DNA from 4 places in the Sphingobium cupriresistens LL01 genome. Region 4 is predicted to be linked to each of the others. Evidence: predicted binding sites of a transcription regulator. Region 4 holds the regulator's gene; each other region holds the start of a gene.
The links. The regulator LexA, encoded in region 4, represses DNA repair genes until DNA is damaged. The targets are predictions, from matches to a motif close to GTTCCNCNCTTGTTCT.

Region 1 (5,057 bases), 1.3 Mb from region 4:
CTGTTCGGCGAATGGTTTCCCGGCTACCCGACCCCGCCCGGCGTTACTGCCGACGCGGGGCTCAACGACGCCCTCTCCGCCGCCGCCCGTGCCGCCTGGCGCGATGGCGAGGCCAGGCATGAGGGCGTGGCGCAGGGCGCGCTGCGCCTCGACGTCGATGTCGCCCGCACCGGCCGGTCGGAAGATTATCTGCTCTGGCGCTTCTCGCCGGTGCGGCAGCCCAGCGCGCTGGACGACGTCAACCGCTTCCTCACCGGGGAAGCGGGCCGCCAGCTCGGCGAAGCAGGCATCATGGCGGTGCTGATCGGCGGAGAAGGGCGCATCCGCGCCGCCAATGGCGCCTTCCTGCTGCGTGCCGCCGGGCGGATCGACGCCAATATCGTCGGGCGCGATTTCGCCGCCCATATGCGGGTGGACGACAAGGGACGGCTGTTCCTAGCGCGCGAGGAGCAGGGCGGCCTGCCGCTGCGCCTGCTCCAGGTGCCGTTGAAGCGCACCGCCCAGCCCAACGGATCGCAAGCGTCGATGCAGGATGGGCCGATGCTGCTGCTGTTGATTGACGAGCCGGCGGGCGGCGGCGGCACGTCCGCGCTGTCCTATATCGAAACCCTGTTGTCGCTGCTGCCCTTCGGCCTCGCCATGGCCGATCGGGACGGGCGCGTCCTGTTCGTCAACAACGCCTTTGCGCGGGTCGCGGGATTGAAGTCTGGCGACAAGCCCAGCTATCCCGGCGATCTGGTCGTGCGGGAGGATCAGGCGGCGGTCGCCGACGCGGTGCGCCGCTTCGCCGTCGGCCCGCAAATGTCCGGCGACATCGCGGTGCGGATGCGCGACACGCCCGATGATCCGATCGCGCTCAGCCTGGCGGGGGTGCGGGGGCTGGGCGAAGCGGCGGTGCTGCTCAGCCTCAAGGACAATAGCGAGGAATCCAAACTCAAGCGCCAGGTCGCCCAGGCGACCAAGATGCAGGCGATCGGTCAGCTCGCCGGCGGCGTCGCGCATGATTTCAACAATATCCTGACCGCGATCATCGGCCATTGCGACCTGATGCTGATGCGCCATACGCCGGGCGACAGCGACTATGACGATATCCAGCAGGTCAAGTCGAACAGCAATCGCGCGGCGGGCCTCACCCGCCAGTTGCTGGCCTTCTCGCGTCAGCAGACGTTGCGGCCGCAAATCTTGCAGCTGCCCGATATCGTCGCCGACGTGTCCAACCTGCTCAAACGCCTGCTCGGCGAAAATGTGAAGCTGGACGTGACCCATGGCCGCAATCTGGGCGCGATCCGCGCCGATCCGGGCCAGTTGGAGCAGGTGATCGTCAATCTGGCGGTCAACGCCCGCGACGCCATGCCCGAAGGCGGCACCGTCAATATCCAGACCTATGCCGTCCCTGCGATCAAGGTGCGCGAAATGCGCCAGCAGATTTTGCCGGCGGGCGATTATACCGCGCTGCGCGTGTCCGACACGGGTCTCGGCATCCCGCCCGACATATTGGCGAAGATCTTTGAACCGTTCTTCACCACCAAGGAACTGGGTAAGGGTACGGGGCTGGGCCTCTCCACTGTCTATGGCATCGTTAAGCAATCGGGCGGCTATATCTTCGCCGAATCCGAACTGGGCCGCGGTGCCAGCTTCGTCATCTACCTGCCGGTCTATGCCGGCGCCGACGCGCAGCAGCCGGCCCCGGTGAAGGCGCCCGCGCCCCGGCCCGAAACCTGGGGCACCGGCACCGTCCTGCTGGTGGAGGATGAGGATATGGTCCGCGCCGTCGCCGAACGCGCGCTGACGCGGCAGGGCTATAAGGTGCTGACCGCCAATGACGGCGAACAGGGGCTGGAGGCGCTGAACGGCCCGGAAAAGATCGACCTGCTCATCTCCGACGTCGTCATGCCCAATATGGACGGCCCCGCGATGGTCGCCCAGGCCCGCCGCGCCTATCCCGACCTGCCGGTGCTGTTCATGTCGGGCTATGCCGAGGAACAGCTGCGCAAATCAATCGACATCGCCAATGTCGCCTTCCTGCCAAAGCCTTTCTCGGTCAGCCAGTTGGCGGAGGCCGCACGCGACGCGCTGGCCATGCATCCGGCGCCAAAATGACCTTGCGCGGGATCAAGGTGAATATGCTGGGCAAGTGGGTGGTGATCGGTTAGCGAGTCGGCTGCATCAACGGGGATTACGCAGCATGTCGGACGGCAAGAGCATATTGATTGTCGAAGATGAAGCGATGATCGGCATGATGCTGGAGGATTATCTCGACGCGCTGGGTTATCGGCTGCACGCCGTTGCGGCCTCCGTCGACGAAGCCTGCGCCCATGCGCGCGAGGGCGGGTTCGACGCGGCGCTGGTGGACTGCAATCTCCAGGGTGAAAAAAGCTGGCCTGTGGCTGATATCCTGGTGGAGATGGACATTCCCTTCATCTTCGCGACCGGCGGCATGGCCGATGATCTGCCGCCCAGCCACGCCGATCGGCCGACCCTGGCCAAGCCTTTCACCATCGGGGCGGTCGAGCGTGCCTTGGGCAAGGTTTTGGGCGCATAAGCTTGGCTGGATTGCGGCGGGATAGGAAATTTCCGTTCCCCTCTTGTTCTTTAAGAACAAACAGGATACATCATCGTCCAGGCGTACGGAACCCATGCGTTCCGCTTGACAGAGGACTGGCCGATGACCGCAATGCTCTCACTCATCGATTCCAAGAAGAACGGGACAATGGACAGACAGAAAGCATTGGACGCGGCGCTCGCGCAGATCGACCGCGCCTTCGGCAAAGGCTCGGCCATGAAACTGGGCAGCCGCGAGAAGCTGGAGATCGAAGCGATCTCTACCGGCTCGCTCGGCCTCGACATTGCGCTCGGCATCGGCGGCCTGCCCAAGGGCCGCATCATCGAGATTTACGGCCCGGAAAGTTCGGGCAAGACTACGCTGGCGCTCCATGCCATCGCCGAAGCGCAGAAGGCGGGCGGGACCGCCGCCTTCGTGGACGCGGAACATGCGCTCGATCCGGGCTATGCCAAGAAGCTGGGCGTCGATATCGACGAACTGATCGTGTCGCAGCCCGATACCGGCGAACAGGCGCTGGAGATCGTCGATACGCTGGTGCGCTCCAACGCGATCGACATATTGGTGATCGACTCCGTCGCGGCGTTGGTGCCGCGCGCGGAAATCGAGGGTGAGATGGGCGACAGCCATGTCGGCCTACAGGCGCGCCTCATGTCCCAAGCGTTGCGCAAACTGACCGGCTCGATCTCGCGCTCCAAATGCATGGTGATCTTCATCAACCAGGTGCGCATGAAGATCGGCGTGATGTATGGCAACCCGGAAACCACGACCGGCGGCAACGCGCTCAAATTCTACGCCTCGGTCCGCCTCGACATCCGGCGCACCGGCCAGATCAAGGATCGCGACGATATCGTCGGCAACGCGACCCGCGTGAAAGTGGTCAAGAACAAGGTCGCCCCGCCCTTCAAGCAGGTCGAATTCGACATCATGTATGGCGAAGGCATCTCCAAGATCGGCGAAATTCTCGACCTTGGCGTCAAGGCCGGGATCGTGGAGAAGTCGGGCGCCTGGTTCTCCTACGACTCGATCCGCATCGGTCAGGGCCGTGAAAATTCCAAGACTTTCCTCAAGGAACATCCCGAACTGGCGGACAAGCTGGAAAACGCCATCCGCGGTAAGACCGAAGAAGTCGCCGAAAAGATGATCACCGGACCCGATGCGGAGGATGATGGCGAATAAGCCCTGAAACAACCCCGGCCGGATCAGCCGGGGCGCGGTTCACCGGCTCTCGCTCGCCTTGCGCATCACGCTCTGAAAAGGCCCGCCGCGTCCGCGCGCGACGGGCCTTTTACCGTGACCGCGCAGACGAAAGGGGGACGTGCCATCGCTTCCGTCATCTCCCGGCACATGAATTCCGTCCAGGCGGCGGAACATAAAGCGCAGGCAGGTTTTTCAGGCCAGGCCATCTGGCCACCGCCATATCAATCCACCAAGGCCGCCCCATTCTGCTTGTCCCATCCTGCGGCCGTTCAAGACTTCTTGCTAACGCCGTGCAGCCTCCCGATGCTGTCCCGGACGCGCCGATTCGACCCGTCCCCTCTCACACCGGAACCCATTCCATGCGCGTCGCCATTGAAGCGATCCTCGACTATGACTTTGCCGAACCGACCGACGTGCTGCTCGCGGTCGAGGCGGCCGGGCTGCCCGACCAGCGGGTCGTTTCCCAGTCGCACATCATCGACAATGCCGGGCCGCTGACCAACAAGGTAGGCGGCAGCGGCATCGGCCGCCGCACCTGGACCCGCACCGGCACCGGCCGGATGCTCAGCACCTATCGCGCCACGGTGGAGGTCGATCGCGCGCCAGTCGATATCGCCAACCTCTCCAAAAGCCCGCTGCCCAGCCTGCCCGAAGAGGTGCTGCCCTTCATCTGGCCCAGCCGCTATTGCGAGGCCGACCGTTTCGGCAGCTTCGTCAGCAGCCATTTCCCGGATATGGAGGGCGGCGCGCTGGTGCAGGCGCTGGTCGATTGGGTGCACGAGAATCTCGTCTATGTGCCGGGCAGTTCGGACATTACGACCACTGCGGCAGACACCTTCGTCGCCCAGCAGGGCGTCTGCCGCGATTTCGCCCATCTGACCGCCGCGCTGATCCGATCGCGCGACATTCCCGCCCGGCTGGTATCGGTCTATGCGCTGGGCCTTGATCCGCCGGACTTCCATGCGGTGGTCGAAGTCTGGCTCGACGGCGCCTGGCGCATCGTCGATTCTACCGGCCTCGCGCCGGTCGAAACCATGGTCCGCATCGCCGTCGGCCGCGACGCCACCGACATCGCTTTCATGACCGTCTTCGGCGGCGCGATGATGAACGCCCAGTCGATCACGGTAACGGCAGCATAGACCGTCCGCTCGCCTCGGCCATCGGGTTGAAAGGCGGTTATATATTTGAAAAAGATATGCCTGTTAGGGACCGGGCATGAGCAACGAACGCCAATTGACGGGCAACGCCGGCGTCCATCATGTCGCGCGCGAACTGTCGCGACATGGTTGGAACGTGA
Region 2 (5,057 bases), on a different contig from region 4:
TCAGTGTGAAGGGCGCGCCGATCCGCGCGCCGATCAATTCGCCCTGTTCGCTGTCGCCGCTTGATGCATTCCCGTCAGCACCCATATTGCAGGCAGCCAGCAAGGCGAGGAAGGGCAGGGCGATGGAAGGCAGGATGGATGGGGCGACGTCTTTGTTCATGGCATGGCCAGCCATGCCCTGCTAGGACGCGATTTGCAAATGCAACGGGGCGCATGATGAAGACGAAGCTTTTTTCCGCATTGCTGGGTTCGCTGGCGCTGGCGCTGCTGGTTCCCGGTCCCGCCCAGGCGCAATTTTCGGACAATTACAATTTTCTGAAGGCGGTGAAGGACAAGGATGGGGAGAAGGTCACCAACCTGCTCCAGAAACCCGGCTCCACCGTCATCAACAGCCGCGACGTATCGACCGGCGAAAATGCGCTGCACATCCTCGTCGCCCGGCGCGATGGAACCTGGCTGACCTTCCTGTTGTCGAAGGGCGCCAATCCCAACCTGACCGACAATGACGGCAACAGCCCGCTGATGGATGCGGTGCAGGGTCGGTTCGAGGAAGGCGTGCGCACGCTGCTCGCCTACAAGGCGCAGGTCGACAAGGTGAATGACAGCGGCGAAACCCCCCTGATCCGCGCGGTGCAACTGCGCGACGTCGGCCTTGTCCGCCTGCTGGTGGCGCAGGGCGCGAACCCCGAAAAGCGCGACACCCTCGCCGGCATGTCCGCGCGCGATTATGCCAAGCGCGACGACCGCACGCCGGGCCTCACCGAAGCGCTCGACGCCGCCAAACCCGCCGCCGCGCCCCAGGGACCAGTGCAGGGGCCGGTGTTTTGAGGAAGTAGGGTAAGGCGGGTTTGGGCGGGAAGCGGACATAGGAAATCCGTTCAGGCTGAGCGAAGTCGAAGCCCTCTGCCGAGCGGAGCGAGGCCAAATGCTTCGCCTTCGCTCAGGGCGAACGGATTGCAAGGGTCGGCCAAGGTCCGCTTCTGGTCGCCTATGGCCGTCCCCCTACCAGCCCAGTTCCGTAACATGGTCCGGGTCGCTGAGCGCCGTCAACCGCCGGGCGGCGCGGCGGGCGAAGCGCAGCGTCTCCGCCTTGCGCCGGGCGGCCGCCAGCGGCTCCACCGGGGCCGGGCGCACCAGTTCGGCGTCATATTGGTCCGCGACGATCAGGCCGGTGCGCGTCGGCCACAGCGCCTCGCTCTCGAACGGGGCAAGGTCGAACCCGGCCGGCACCGCCCAGAAGAAGCGGTCGCAATAGTCGAAATAGTCGGGCCATTTCATGTCGCCCAACAGGTCCGCCCGGCTGCACTTGATCTCTACGATGGTCAGCCGCCCCGCGCCGTCGATCGCCATGATGTCGGCGCGGCGTCCATTGGGCAGCGGCACTTCCAATATGCCGCTCATGTCGTGGCGGAAGAAGAGTCGCAGCGTGCCGCGCGCCACCGCCAGGGCGGTGCCGTCGGTCAGCGGCGAACAGGCGTCTATCGGGGCGCTACTCATCGCGCCACCATAGAACAGGACAGGAACATATGAAAAGGCCGATTCGGACGAACCGAACCGGCCTTGAAAATTTCGCCATCGCGAACCGGCGCGTTCCCACGCCCGATCGTCGCCGCCATATCCTCAACGATAGAAGATATGATTGTCGATCATCGCCAGCTTGGCCTTGCCCCAGCCCGGCGATACGCGGCGGGCGTGGAAGAAGAGCGCGCCTTCCGCGCGGCTGTCCCAGCTGTCGTTCATCGCGATCTGGGCGATGGCGACGGCTTCGCGCCAGCTACGGCTGTCGGCGCGCACGGCCGGCATCGAATGGCCCCGCACGAAGCTGAACTGGCTGGGTTGATAGACGACGCCGCACAGGCTGTCGGCGAAGCGGCCGGACTTGGCCCGGTTGATGATCACGCGCGCGACGGCCAGCTGACCTTCCAGGCTTTCGCCCTTGGATTCGAAATAGACCGCGCCGGCCAGGCAATGCATGTCGCCGTCCAGCTCCTCAGGCGCGCCTTGGGCGTCGACCAGAGCAGCGAGGCTGGTCGCCTGCGCGTCGGAATCGGTAGAAAATTCGGGGTCGGCCTTGTCGGCCGATGCCAGCGGCTGCGTAATTTCACGCGGCGCGGCGAAAATGACGGCGGATTGCGCGCCAGTCGGGGACGTTTGCGGAAACGTCTGGGGGAGAGAGGTGGTCGTGGCGATCGATTCGCCCGCGATCGACATATCGGACGCCGTGACCGCAGCAGCGGCGGACAGGGCGAAGGCTGCGGCGATGGCAGCTTTCAGACGAAAACTCATTATCACTCAAAAACATGCGGTTATTGGCCGGAAACGTCGTTTCAACCGATATTCTTATGACGTTCGGCCGCCCCCCGTCTGCGTGTTTACCGGCCCCGCCCCCCAATGGGCGAATTCGGCAACCTGCGCGTTGGCGTGGGCGGCCTCTGCCCAAACCATTGCGATGAGTCAACGATCAGCCGAGTGTTTCCACGGCAAACCGTTCCGCTTCCGGGATGTCGAGTTCGATTATCCACAGGTCGGGGTCCGACTTGCGCCGGCGCGCTACATATTGAGCGAGCGCCTCTGGCCCCTCTTCGATAGAAGGACCACAACGCATTAACGCATAACCCCCGGCAAAGTTCGACACCCTTTCGAAAAGACCCGTTTCCCGCCCTTTTTCAAGCGTCTGGACCAGAATCACACCGCTGATCACGTCGCCCTTGACCAGGATCGTGGCGAAACCGCCGGCGGCCGCGACCCGCCGCCGCAGCGCGCCCACCAGCATCGCGCTGGTCAGCCGGGCGTCAGCGGCCATAGCCCGGCAGCGAAGAGAGCGAAAATTGCGATCGCATGAAGGTGCCGGTGCCACGCCCGACCTCTTCGCCGTCGGAATCGATCAGGCTTGCTTCGGCGACATAGACCCGTCGCTTGCCGCTGATCCAGCGACCCTCGGCGCGAATCCGGCCCGGCGCGATCGGACGGGTGAAGAGCAGGTTGAAGGCGGTGGTCAGCAGGAAACGGTCGCTGACCAGGCTGTTGGCGGCGTAGAAGGCCGCATCATCCAGCATCTTGAAATAGACGGTGCCATGCACCGCGCCCGCAGCATGAAACTGGCTTTCATCGACGTCGAAGTCGATCACCGACCGGCCCGGCTCGCTGATCGTCAGGTCCGACCGGAACAGCCGGTTGATCGGCGCGGAACGGTAGAGATTCTCCAACGCGCGGAAATGCGCGGTTTCGCCGCTCGCGCCGGCGCCGGGCGTCGTCTCAGGCAGCGTCACGCGCCTCGCCGCCCGCCAGCAGCGCGTGGAGCGCGCCGGTCGACTGTGCGCCGCGCAACCGGGTCACCTGACCCTCATCGCGCAAATAGCGCGACACGCGCGCCAGCGTCTTCAGATGTTCTGCGCCGCTATCGACCGGCGACAGCAGGGCGAAGACGACATCCACCGGCGCTTCGTCCACCGCGTCGAACGGCACCGCCGGGTCGAGCAGCACGACCACGCCGCACATTTTGGACAGGCCTGCGATCTTGGCATGGGGAATGGCGACGCCGCCGCCAAAGCCCGTGGACCCCAGCCGTTCGCGCTCGAACAGGGCGTCACCCACCTCGTCCGCGTCCAGATCATAGGCGCAGGCGGCAAGCCCCGCGATCTTCTGAAATAATTGCTTCTTGCCGTTCGCCGACAGGCCCGTGGCGAGCGCGTCGGCCGAAACGATGTCGTTGAAGTGAACCATGGTCAATCCGAAACGGCCGAGCCGCGCGGCACAGTCTTCGCGCTTTCCTCGGACAATGAAAGCCCGGCCCCATAAGCCGCCCGCACCATCAGGTCAACAGGCGGCCGGGGCCGGGCGCAGGATCAACCGCGTGGTTCGACCCAACCTATGGTGCCGTCATGCCGACGATAGACCATATTATAGGCCGATGTGCCGGCGTTGAGAAACAGCAGCGCATTGGTGTTGCGCAGGTCCAGCATCATCACCGCGTCCGACACGCTCGCTTCGGGGATGTCGACGCGGGTTTCCGCCACGATCAGCGGCGCATCGGCGGCGTCTTCCTCATCCTCCATAGTGCTCGCGAAGATGGTGTAGCCAGCGCCATCGATGTCATCGACGCTATAGCCGTTGGTCCGCTGCGCTTCTGCGGCGGCGGCCTGGCTGCTGCGGTCCTTGAGGCGGCGCATGTAGCGGCGCAGCTGTTTCTCGATACGCTCGCACGCCTGATCGAAGGATGGATGCGCCTCCTGCGCTTCGCCGGCGCCTTTCAGGATCAGGCCGGTCATGACATGGCACACGATGTCGCAGTGGAACGCGCCATGGGGCGCCTTGCGAAAAGTGACATGGGCCGAAATCGTGCGGGAGAAATATTTCTCGGCCATCGCCTCCAAACGGTCGGTGACATGGCTTTTGAGCGCCTCACCCGTTTCGACCTGATGCCCGGAAATGCGAATGTCCATATGCCTTCTCCTTGTTCTTGCCAGGCCGCCAGGAAGGCGACCCGGTTGGTCTGGAGACATGGGGGGACCGGTCAACGACCGGCTTGCCTCAGGCCTCCTCCAGCCAGAGCGGCTTGGTGAGCGTCGCGATGAACGCCGCATGCCGCTCCAGCTCCTGCGCGCTGGCTGTGAAGACGCGCGCAGGACGAACAGGGCGAACCACGGCGCCAGCCGACAGTTCCACCCCGACGATCTCTTTATCCTCCTCCTGTGCCAGACCCAGGCCGATCTGACGGCCGCCGGTCAGTTCGATATACAGCTGCGCCAGCAATTCGGCATCGAGCAGCGCGCCATGCTTGACGCGATGGCTGCGGTCGATGCCGTATCGGGTGCAGAGCGCGTCCAGGCTGTGCTTGGCGCCGGGATGCAGCGTGCGGGCGATCGCCACCGTGTCGATCATCCGGTCCAGCGACACGTCGGCATGGCCGCACCGGCGCAATTCATGGTTCAGGAATCCGAAGTCGAACCGCGCATTATGCGCGACCAGCGGGCTGTCCTCCAGAAAGGCGAGCAGGTCGGCCGCGCCACTGTGGAACAGCGGCTTGTCCGACAGGAAATGGGTCGACAGGCCATGCA
Region 3 (5,057 bases), on a different contig from region 4:
CCGCTGCTGTGAATCGCCTCATGGGCAAGGGTGGCATAGAAGGCGTTGCCGGTCACAAAGTCGGCAAAGGCGGGCATCTGGATACGGTCGGCGCGAGGGTCGTAATAGGCGCTGCTGCCGCCTTCCTGATAGGGAACCGGCCAAAGCGCAAAGGCTACATCAAGCTCGCTGTCGCGCTCGTCGCGGTTCTTGATTTCGATCTGCGGCGCGGGAAACCTGCTCATGTCCAAGCCCTCGATCTGCTCGACGTTGAACACGACATATTTTTTCAGATAGGCGCGGCTCGTTTCCTCGCCCTCGCTGTTGGTGATTGGCTCGCCTGTCTCGCCATCCTTGGGGGTGAAAGTGCCAGCATGAACGACAAGATTGCCCTTCTCGCCTTTGCGGACCTGTCCACCCAGCTCATGCGCCTGCCGGTAGGTCATCCAATGCGGGTTGGTGTAGCCGTGCGCCATGGCGGCGGACCACAACAGCAGGATATTGATGCCGCGATAGGCGGTGCCCTCATGGCGAAGCGGAAGCGATGCCGCGCCCGATGCCCAGCGTGGGGACCATGGGCGGGTGCCTGCCTCTAGCAGCGCAACAATCTGGTTGGTGACTTCCTCGTAAACGTCGACGCGCGCAGCGGTGGTCTTGCGGGTCTTGGCGGTGTTCCGTGGCATGTGCTGTTCCCTTCCTAAAATGGAGCCGAAGGCGATGGCGTCCATCGACTTCTGCCCGCTGGCGAAGTGGGTCGGGGAATGGCGCAGTGAGGGCCGATCAGGGCGGAGGGGGATCGCCCGTCCTGCACAGAGCGCAGCGAAGGAAGGATGGGGATACCGCCCTGATCGCCAAGCGAGGTCGCGCAGCGGCCGAGACGGTCTAGCCCTTGCGCCAGGGGGCCGGAACAGGCCCCGGAACTGGATCAGTGACGCGGCGGCAATGCCGCCTCCTGTTCGATCGCGCCGGTATTCCGGCGTGCCAGATACAAAAACACCGCAAGAATCTCGTTCGAGATCCTGCGGCGATTTCAAGGCGAGGATCGTCACCTAAATGGGACGAAACCGCTTGCGGGTTCGGTCGGAGCGGAGCGGAGATAGAGCCGTGCCGAAGGCCGCCCCCAGCTCCATGTTACCCAGCATCTTTCCGAACAAGAACGGAATATGAATCAGCAACTAGATCAGTGTTATAAATTGTCTGTCCATCACGATCATATGAGGTCTGCTTTACCCGTCCCGTTACATGAACCATGTCACCTTTTGCGGAGTTTTGGGCATATTCAGCGCACTTTCCAAAGCAAGTCACCCGGTTCCAATGAACCTCTTCCTGCCATTCACCGTCAACCTGCCGATTATAATTCGATGCAACATTGACGAACGTGACCTTTTCCTTCTCATCAATGCCGCCAACCTGTCCAATAATACGAAATTCAGCGATATTCCTTGGCATTTCCAGCACTCCTACTGTTGCGGGTAAAGTGGCTCGGTCGGGATCGCCGGCACCTCGTATGGCTCCGGGTCAACCAGTTCGGCTTGCAAGATCAGCGGTTCCCCTTCGACCTGGGCACGTTGCCCCTCGATCTGGCCGACATTAGGGGAAGTGAACGGGGGAAACTGCTCGGGCGACACGGCCCATTTCAAAGGCATTTGATACTGAGCGAGATTTTTCGGCGTCATCGCGCGCTGATACGTGTCGCGCCAATCGCCAGCGATCCGCTGCTGCGCGACCGAAAGCGCAATCTGGCGGTTGCAGACCATCTTCGTCAGAAGCATTTCGAGATGGTCTTTCAGCTCGCGGTTAGGCCCGGTCCACGTCTGCAACCATAGATTTCGCGGATCGGCCACCGCCCCGCCGAGTGAGATTGGCACCAGATAGTCGAGTGAAAAATCGTCGGGATTTTCGCCGGGATAGAGACTTTCAACAAGGCGGCGGGTCGCCGCGGCCTTCCACGAAGGCCGCGGCGACTTTTCGGCCTGGTACTCGCCTTTGCAGATGGTAGCGGTGATATTGTCTTGGTTGATCGCGGGATTGATCGCGCCAGGTGTGCGAGCTGGGTCGGGGATCGAGGGCACGACGATCTGGCGGATCGGCTGTTTTGCATTGATTGCGGCGAAGGTCGCCGCTGCCTGACAATTCGCCGGATCGAAGAACTGGCCGCACGCCTCGCGCGAGCTACGGGGAGGATGCGCGACAAAATCAGGGTGAGATTGCACGAAAACCGCGCCAAGAATGACGGCCCCTGCGAGCAAAATACTTATCTGAGCTTTCACGCGGCGGCTCGCCATGCGTCATTCCAATCGCCGCCGATAGGCGGCAATTCGACGGATAGACGGCGCCCGTTTGCGGTCAGGTTTGCCTCGCCTTTGGCGAGGCCACGGGTCGCGGCTGATCCGTGCTGGGAATAGACTGTGATCGTGCGGACATGATCGGGGATTACGAGGTGGGCATATTGCTCGATGCCGTTCGCAGACCAGCACCCCGTCAAACCGAACATGCGTATGACGGACTCGGCATCTTCAAAGCCCTCGGCCAGATTCAGATGGTCGGCCTCGATGCGGCCGATCTGAATTGAGCCGCCGCGCGGTAGAGCGAGGGTGCGTTTGGGTTCAACCAAACTGCTGTTCTTATTTCCTGCCCGGTCCACGAAGATGCGCTTGAGAGCGATGACTTGGCGGCGCTCGGTGATTGGCAAGAGCAGCGCCGGCAGGCGCAGCTTTTTGCCTTCTTCGTAGACAAGCGATGCAGGCTCATATCGGCCAATTGTCGAATGGCCGATTTTGCGCATTTCAAGATAGAGTTGGGCAGGGGTGCCGGCGATCGGCAACGCCTTGCTCCATAGCTCGCGCGCCAGCGGTGCGAGGTCGCGGGCAACAGGCGGCGTAGTGTCGCGTTCTGTAGGGCGGACATATCCGCCATGCCGGGATAGCGCAGCCATTATCTCGGCCTGGTTGCAACCGGCGAAACAGTGGAACAACACCACGTCTTTCCCAGGTGTGACGGAAAGCGACGGGCTGCGATCCTCATGGGCCGGGCAACGCGCCTTGCCGTAAGACCCGTGCCACGTTCCGTTGAGGCGTTTCACAGCTTCTTTAGCAGCGGCGGTCGGCGTCAGTTTCATAGTCCGGTAATAGCGTATTGAACAAAAGCGGACAATCGCTAACCCGCCGACTTATCGCTTTAGGCTTTGAAAAGTTGGATCGCATTCCCTGCAAATGGAGCCGCATATTGACGCTGAGGCCATTCAAAGCGGGCAGCAAGCGCGACGGGGAGTAATATGAAGCTGTCATAGCCGCCTGCTCCACCTGGGGGGCATTCCGGCGGCGTAGCCGACGGTCCTGCCCTTTGATTTGGCGTTGAGGGTGAAAGCGAAGCCGTTACCGTGCCGCCTCGATGCCCGTCAGGGCTGAATCGTTGCCCGACTAGGGCAACTCCGCTTCTCCGTAGAGATAGAATATAAAACTGTATGAGGAGCAGTGCCGTTATTGCACCCACGGGGATACGCATCTGAGGCTTGCCGGGCAGCAGAGCGCTCGGCGGCCAGGATCAGTGCCGCCCGCTGGGCTGGGTCGTCGGGCATAAGGCGGCGGCGCTCGATCGCCCCGACCGATGCGAGCATATCCGCGTGTTGCTCCAAGCTGTCAGCCCGGCGCTGCGTCTCATCCTCGGGGACGGGGGAAAAAAGCCCGATCATCTTACCGATCCACTGAGGGACATGGCAGCGGTAGAGATTGGAGGTCTGTTCGGATCGCGCCCCGTGCTGGCTGTCGCGGGTGTAGTCGTACCGTCTGATCCATTCGAGTAAGCCCAACTCGCGCAGCCGGTCGAGCGAGTATTTCACGGTGCGTCGGCCAAGCCGCGTCCAGCGCATGAGCGTCTCATAAGAGGGCACGCACCAGCCTTTGCGATAGCGCAGTTCGTCCACGATCTTGAGGAGCATATCTCGGCAAGACCGGGTGAAGAGTGTCAGCTTATGTTGTTCGGGCGTCAGCTCGCCACCCTGCCTTGCCTCGGCGGCTAGATCTCGCGCGCGCTCGAACATCAGATGGATGGCGCGGCGAAGCTCTTTGAGTTGATCGAATGAGACGGGCCGGACAAATTCGGCCTCGGCCGCATCGCCGGTCCTGACGCTGTTCGCCCATACGGGCCGCCCTGTGACGTGCGTACCACCCCTACTTGTCCGAACGCGGGGTTTGGTGCCGATGAGGCGCGAGGCGGTGTGACTAAGACCGGTCTTTATGCCGCGTTCGAGCGGACGCACGCCGCAGATGACGGCCAGGGGTAGAACGGGCACGCCGCATGATCGTTGCTTCTGTTGAAGCTCGAACGCTGCGGCAATGTCCGCGTCAACAATGCCGAAAGCGCGCAGCTCCGCGACTGCGCCTGTCGGCACGTCAGCAAGGCTTGTTTCCAAGGCAAGAAACATCATTCGTCCTCCCAGGTGGAAGACCGTTCGCAGGCAAAACTAGAGCATGGCGCGAAGCGCGCTCCCTTGAACCGAAGCTCAGGAACAGGTATGAGAAGGGTATGTATGGACCCGGTCGATGCCGCCAAGCATCGCTCATAATGTTCCAGGGTGCCCGGCCTTCGTGCCGGGCATTCGTTTATGTGGTCACAGCGGCTTCCTGCTCGGTCATCGTCGGCGAATTGCCGACCATGCGAATTTGCAGAATTTAAGCCCGTGGCGGAAGCGCTAGCGGTTCGTGCTATCTCGGATCAAAGCCAAAATTCGTTCGTGCTATCCCGGATTAAATGCCTCAGGATTCGTGCTTTCGCGGATCAATGGGCGGATCGGCTTCGTGCTTTCGCGGATCAATGGCGCCATTACCCCACGCCCTAACCGAATCAAGCAAGCGCGGACGAGCCGACGAGCTTCATTGCTTTCGGTTCGATCAAGACCTGACAGTATCCGGTCTTTCTGCCGGGTCGAGGCGGTAATTTTGCGCCGCTAGGCGGAGCATCAAACAGTATTACCCGGTAGTCTGGAATAGCATCGGCTTCCAATATCGCCTTCAAAGCATGGCGAAAATGGGCAAGGGAGTTTTGATAGCCAAGTTGGAGACGCAAATCGTCCAAGCTCA
Region 4 (5,057 bases):
GGGCTGGTTCATCCTGCCTCACGCCATGGACTGGCTGGCCTTTTGCTGCGGCGCGCTGGCGATGGCCTGCATGGGGGCGATGCTGCCGGTCGGCGGGCGGTTGCGCCGGATATGCGTCGCGGGCGGCATCCTGGCGTGCATGGGATGCCTGCTGGTCTGGGGGAAGGCGATGCTGTGGGGCCAGCCGCCACTGGGCCGGGCGACCTTCGTACAGGTAATCGGCGATGTGACGGCGGTGCGTCCCGTTCCGGCACAGGCGATGGTGCGCGTCATGCTACGCCCGGTTCACGCGCCCAATCTGCCGGCGGTTGTGCGGGTGAATATCGCCGATGCCGATGTGCCGACGGGGCTGGGCGAGGGCGCGCGTCTGCGGTTTCGCGTGCGCTTGATGCCGCCGGCGCCGCCGAGTGTGCCGGGCGGCTATGATTTTGCGGCGCGCGCCTATTTTCAGGGGATCGGGGCCACCGGCAAGGCGTTGAAGCCCATAGAGATAGTGATCCCCTCCACCGCCGCGCCACCGCTGCGGGCGCGGTTGTTCGGCCATATATTGGAGCAAGTGGATGGTCCCGCCGAAGGAATCGCTGCCGCTCTGGCGACCGGGGACCAGGGCGCGATCCCCGAAGCGGATGCGGAAGCGATGCGGCGCAGCGGGCTGGCGCATCTTCTGTCGATCAGCGGCTTGCATGTGACGGCGCTGATCGGGGCGGTCATTTTCCTGCTGATGCGCGTGATGGCCTTGAGCCAGCGGGCGGCGCTTGGCTGGCCGCTGATGCTGATCGCGGCGGCGGGCGGGGCGCTGGCGGGGATCGGCTATACGCTGCTAACCGGGGCGGAGGTGCCCACGGTGCGATCCTGCGTCGCGGCCTTGCTGGTGCTGGGCGGACTGGCGATGGGTCGGGATGCGGTGACATTGCGACTGGTGGCGACCGGGGCGCTGGTCGTGCTGCTGCTGTGGCCCGAAGCGCTGGTCGGGCCGAGTTTCCAGATGAGTTTCGCGGCGGTGACGGCGCTGGTGGCGCTGGCCGAACATCCGCGCTTTCGCGCCTTTGCCGCCGTCAGGGACGAGGGCGTGATTCGCAAGACGGGTCGCTTGCTGGTCGTCACGCTGGCGACCGGGATCGCCGTCGAACTGGTGCTGATGCCGATCGCGCTGTTCCATTTTCACAAGGCGGGCCTGCTCGGCGCCTTCGCCAATCTGATCGCGATCCCGCTCACCACTTTCGTCGTCATGCCGCTGGAGGCGCTGGCGCTCGTGCTGGATGTCGTAGGGTTGGGCGCGCCGTTCTGGTGGTTGACGCAGCAGGCGCTGAACCTGTTGCTGCTGCTGGCTCATGGCGTGGCGGCGAGTCCTATGGCCACATTGCTCGCGCCGACCATGGGTATGGGGCTGTTCGGCATCACCATCGTCGGACTGCTCTGGTGCCTGTTATGGCGGACGGGATGGCGATGGCTGGGACTTGCGCCGGTGCTGATCGGCGTGGCGGTCACCTTTACCGCCGCGCCGCCCGATATCCTGATTACCGGCGACGGGCGGCATGTCGCCGTGCGGACGGGAAAGGGCATGGCGATATTGCGCGATCGGGCGGGGGATTATGTGCGGGACGTGCTGTCGGAAAGTGCAGGTTATGACGGCGAACTGGCGGCGATCGCGGCGCTGCCGGAGACGCGCTGCTCGCAGGATATGTGCGCCATGAGGATGAAGGATGGCAAGGGCCGCGACTGGCGGCTGCTCTTTACTCGCAGCAATGTGCTGATCGATCGGTCGAGTTTCGCCGGCGATTGCGCGGCGGCGGACATCGTCGTCAGCGATCGGGGCCTGCCGCGCTGGTGCCGACCGCGCTGGATGAAGGTCGATCGCCGGTCGCTCGCGCGTACCGGCGGGCTGTCTATGATCCTGGCGAAGGGCGAAGTTCACACCGTCCATCGGGCGGGCGACGCGCATCCCTGGGTCGCCCGCCAGACCCGCCGGACGTGGAGGGACCAGCCTGAATCATTTAAGGCCCAATCACACAGGCCTCAATTGTAGCGGCGCAGCAGCCCCGCGAGCTTGCCCTGGATGCGGACCTGGCGCGGATCGTATATCTGCGGCTCATAGGCCGGGTTGGCCGGATCGAGCCGGACGCGGCTGCCTTCGCGGCGGAAATATTTCAGCGTCGCTTCCGCCTCGTCGATCAGCGCGACGACGATCTGGCCTTCGCGGGCGACGTCGGTGCGCTGGATCAACGCGAAGTCGCCGTCGAGGATGCCGGCTTCCATCATCGAATCGCCCGACACTTCCAGCGCATAATGATCGCCCGCGCCGAGCAGCGCGGCGGGCACGGAGAGCATCGTCTGCCCTTCCATCGCCTCGATCGGCACACCGGCCGCGATCCGGCCGTGCAGCGGGATTTCGATCACGTCATTGGCGGCGGTGGGGATCATCGGCGGCTGGGCGGGCGGCGCAACCTTGGGCTTGAGCGCGATCACTGGCGCGGGCGTGCGATGCATCGCATCGGGGAGCTTGAGCACTTCCAGCGCGCGGGCGCGATTGGGCAGGCGACGGATGAAGCCGCGCTCCTCCAGCGCGTTGATGAGGCGGTGAATGCCGGATTTGGACCGCAGGTCCAGCGCATCCTTCATTTCCTCGAAAGAAGGCGACACGCCGCCTTCGTCCAAGCGGGTCTGAATGAAGCTTAGCAATTCCTGCTGCTTGGGCGTCAACATTGCGATCCTCCGTGGAACGTATGAGGAACGCATAGGAAACAGATGAAGGTTAGTCAAGCACCGAACATGTCAGGGCAGCGGCAGAATCAAGACCCGATCGCCGGGAGCCGCCGGCGGCGATCCGGCGGGGCGCAGGATCAGGCAGTCGGCCTTCGCCATGGCGGCGGTGGCCGCGCTGTCCTGTGACGTGACCGACACGATGCCGCCCGGTCCGCGCCAGGCGCGCAGATAATCGTCACGATCGCCGGTGGCGGGCAGCGGTGAGGCGAGCGGCGCGTCGCTTGTCGGTGGCAGCGGATCGCGTGCGCCGCCCAGATGACGGACCAGCGGCAACAGGAACAGCGTGGCCGTGACGAAGGCGGAGACGGGATTGCCCGGCAGGCCCAGGAACAGCGTATCGGCGATTCGCCCCGCCATCAGCGGCTTGCCCGGCCGCATTTTGATCTTCCAAAAATCGAGCGCGCCGCCTGCTTTCACAAAAGCGGGACGGACCAAATCATGGTCGCCGACGGAGGCGCCGCCGGTCGACACGATGATGTCGGCCGTGCGCGCCCGTTCGATCGCGGCCACCATCGCATCGAGGTCGTCCCGCACGATGCCGAGGTCGATGACGTCGCAGGGCAGGGCGGCGAGCAGGGCGGCAAGCATCGGCGCGTTGGAGGAAGGCAGGAAACCCGGCGGCGTCGGGGCGCCGGGCGGCACCAGTTCATTGCCGGTGGACAGCAGCGCGACCGTCGGCCGACCGCCGACCGGCACGACGCCATGGCCACCCAGCACGGCGAGCGCGACCTGAGCCGGGCCGAGGCGACCGCCAGCCTCCAGCAGCAGGGCGTCCTGCGCAAAGTCGGAGGCGGCGGTGCGGACATGACGACCTGCGGGTAGCGGATCGGCGCTGGCGGTCAGCCAGTCGCCGTCGCGGGTCGCATTTTCCTGGATCAATATGGTGTCGGCGCCCGGCGGTAGCGGCGCGCCGGTGAAGATGCGGCTCGCTTCGCCCGGCGCCAGGGCTGCAAGGTCCGCCGCGCCGGCCGCGCTCTCGCTGGTGACGCGCCAGGGGCCGGGTGCTTCGGCGGCGCGCACGGCATAGCCGTCCATCGCCGACAGATCGGCCCAGGGCTGGTCGCGCAGCGCCGCCAGATCCTGCGCCAGCCAGCGTCCGGCGGCGGCGGTGATCGGCACGGTTTCGGTCGCCAGTCGCGGGGCGAGAGCGAACAGGCGCGCCTGCGCCTCAGCGACCGGCAGCAGGCTCATGGCGTGCGCCGCCAGTCGCCCGACTTGCCGCCGGTTTTGGCGATCAGGCAGACGCCGCCGATGATCATCGACTTGTCCAGCGCCTTGGCCATGTCATAGACGGTCAGCAGCGCGACAGAGGCCGCGGTCAGCGCCTCCATCTCCACGCCGGTCTGGCCGGCGGTGCGCGCGGTGGCGGTAACGGTGACGCCGCCATCGTCGAGGTCGAAATCGACCGTCACGGCGCTGAGCGCGATCGGGTGGCAGAGCGGGATGAGGTCGGCGGTGCGCTTGGCCGCCATGATGCCAGCCACTCGCGCCACGGCCAACACGTCGCCCTTCTTGACCAGACCGTCGGCGATGGCTCTGGCGGCGGTCGCGCTCATGGCGATCCGGCCGGAGGCGATGGCTTCGCGCGCCGTGACCGCCTTGGCCCCGACATCGACCATCCGGGCCGCGCCGTCTTCGTCCAGATGGGTGAGGCCGCTCATGCGCCCGTCAGCAGATTGTGGGTCGCCGCCTCCACATCGGCCTGACGCATCAGCGTTTCACCGACCAGGAAGCAGCGCACGCCATGGTCGGCCATCGCGACCAGATCGGCATGACCAGTCAGGCCGCTTTCAGCGACGAAGGTGCAGCCTTCGGGCGCCTTGCCCACCAGTTCGTAGGTGCGTGCGAAATCGACGGAGAAATCGCGCAGGTCGCGGTTGTTGACGCCGATCAGGCGCGAGCGGAGCTTCAGCGCGCGGTCCAGTTCGGCCTCGTCATGCACTTCGACCAGGGCGTCCATGCCAAGGCCGAGCGCGGCTTCCTCTATCTCCTGCATCTGGCCATCGTCCAGCGCGGCGACGATGATAAGGATGGCGTCCGCGCCGAGTGAGCGGCTTTCCAGCACCTGCCAGGGATCGACCAGGAAATCCTTACGCAGCACCGGGATTGCGCAGGCCGACCGGGCGGCCATCAGATAATCGTCATGACCCTGAAAATAGGGTTCGTCGGTCAGGACGGAGAGGCAGGCGGCGCCACCGGCCGCATAGGCCCGCGCATGGGCGGGCGGATCGAAGTCGGCGCGGATCAGCCCTTTGGACGGGCTGGCCTTCTTGATCTCCGCGATCAGGCCGAAG

Region 1: recA (recombinase RecA) is a predicted target of LexA. The motif match lies at 2,577-2,592, and genes of this name have one in related genera.
Region 2: V473_RS16305 (MmcB family DNA repair protein) is a predicted target of LexA. The motif match lies at 1,509-1,524, and genes of this name have one in related genera.
Region 3: V473_RS21590 (DUF7146 domain-containing protein) is a predicted target of LexA. The motif match lies at 3,116-3,131, and genes of this name have one in related genera.

What each region holds. Positions count from the first base shown of each region.
Region 1 covers NZ_KQ130434.1:248,724-253,780, forward strand. The annotation lists gene V473_RS01195 (hybrid sensor histidine kinase/response regulator) at 1-2,100, shown strand, start outside; gene V473_RS01200 (response regulator) at 2,186-2,542, shown strand; gene recA (recombinase RecA) at 2,666-3,739, shown strand; gene V473_RS01210 (transglutaminase-like domain-containing protein) at 4,120-4,899, shown strand; gene V473_RS01215 (hypothetical protein) at 4,976-5,057, shown strand, end outside.
Region 2 covers NZ_KQ130435.1:658,529-663,585, reverse strand. The annotation lists gene V473_RS16315 (SCO family protein) at 1-175, opposite strand, end outside; gene V473_RS16310 (ankyrin repeat domain-containing protein) at 214-828, shown strand; gene V473_RS16305 (MmcB family DNA repair protein) at 1,003-1,497, opposite strand; gene V473_RS16300 (cell wall hydrolase) at 1,621-2,286, opposite strand; gene V473_RS16295 (DUF1491 family protein) at 2,462-2,803, opposite strand; gene V473_RS16290 (PaaI family thioesterase) at 2,793-3,269, opposite strand; gene V473_RS16285 (PTS sugar transporter subunit IIA) at 3,256-3,723, opposite strand; gene hpf (ribosome hibernation-promoting factor, HPF/YfiA family) at 3,846-4,442, opposite strand; gene dnaQ (DNA polymerase III subunit epsilon) at 4,531-5,057, opposite strand, start outside.
Region 3 covers NZ_KQ130440.1:51,571-56,627, reverse strand. The annotation lists gene V473_RS21600 (ArdC family protein) at 1-707, opposite strand, end outside; gene V473_RS23225 (single-stranded DNA-binding protein) at 1,111-1,428, opposite strand; gene V473_RS21595 (hypothetical protein) at 1,440-2,264, opposite strand; gene V473_RS21590 (DUF7146 domain-containing protein) at 2,246-3,097, opposite strand; gene V473_RS21585 (helix-turn-helix domain-containing protein) at 3,377-4,405, opposite strand; gene V473_RS21580 (replication initiator protein A) at 4,822-5,057, opposite strand, start outside.
Region 4 covers NZ_KQ130434.1:1,561,160-1,566,216, reverse strand. The annotation lists gene V473_RS07640 (ComEC/Rec2 family competence protein) at 1-2,026, shown strand, start outside; gene lexA (transcriptional repressor LexA) at 2,017-2,703, opposite strand; gene V473_RS07630 (molybdopterin molybdotransferase MoeA) at 2,773-3,954, opposite strand; gene moaC (cyclic pyranopterin monophosphate synthase MoaC) at 3,951-4,424, opposite strand; gene trpC (indole-3-glycerol phosphate synthase TrpC) at 4,421-5,057, opposite strand, start outside.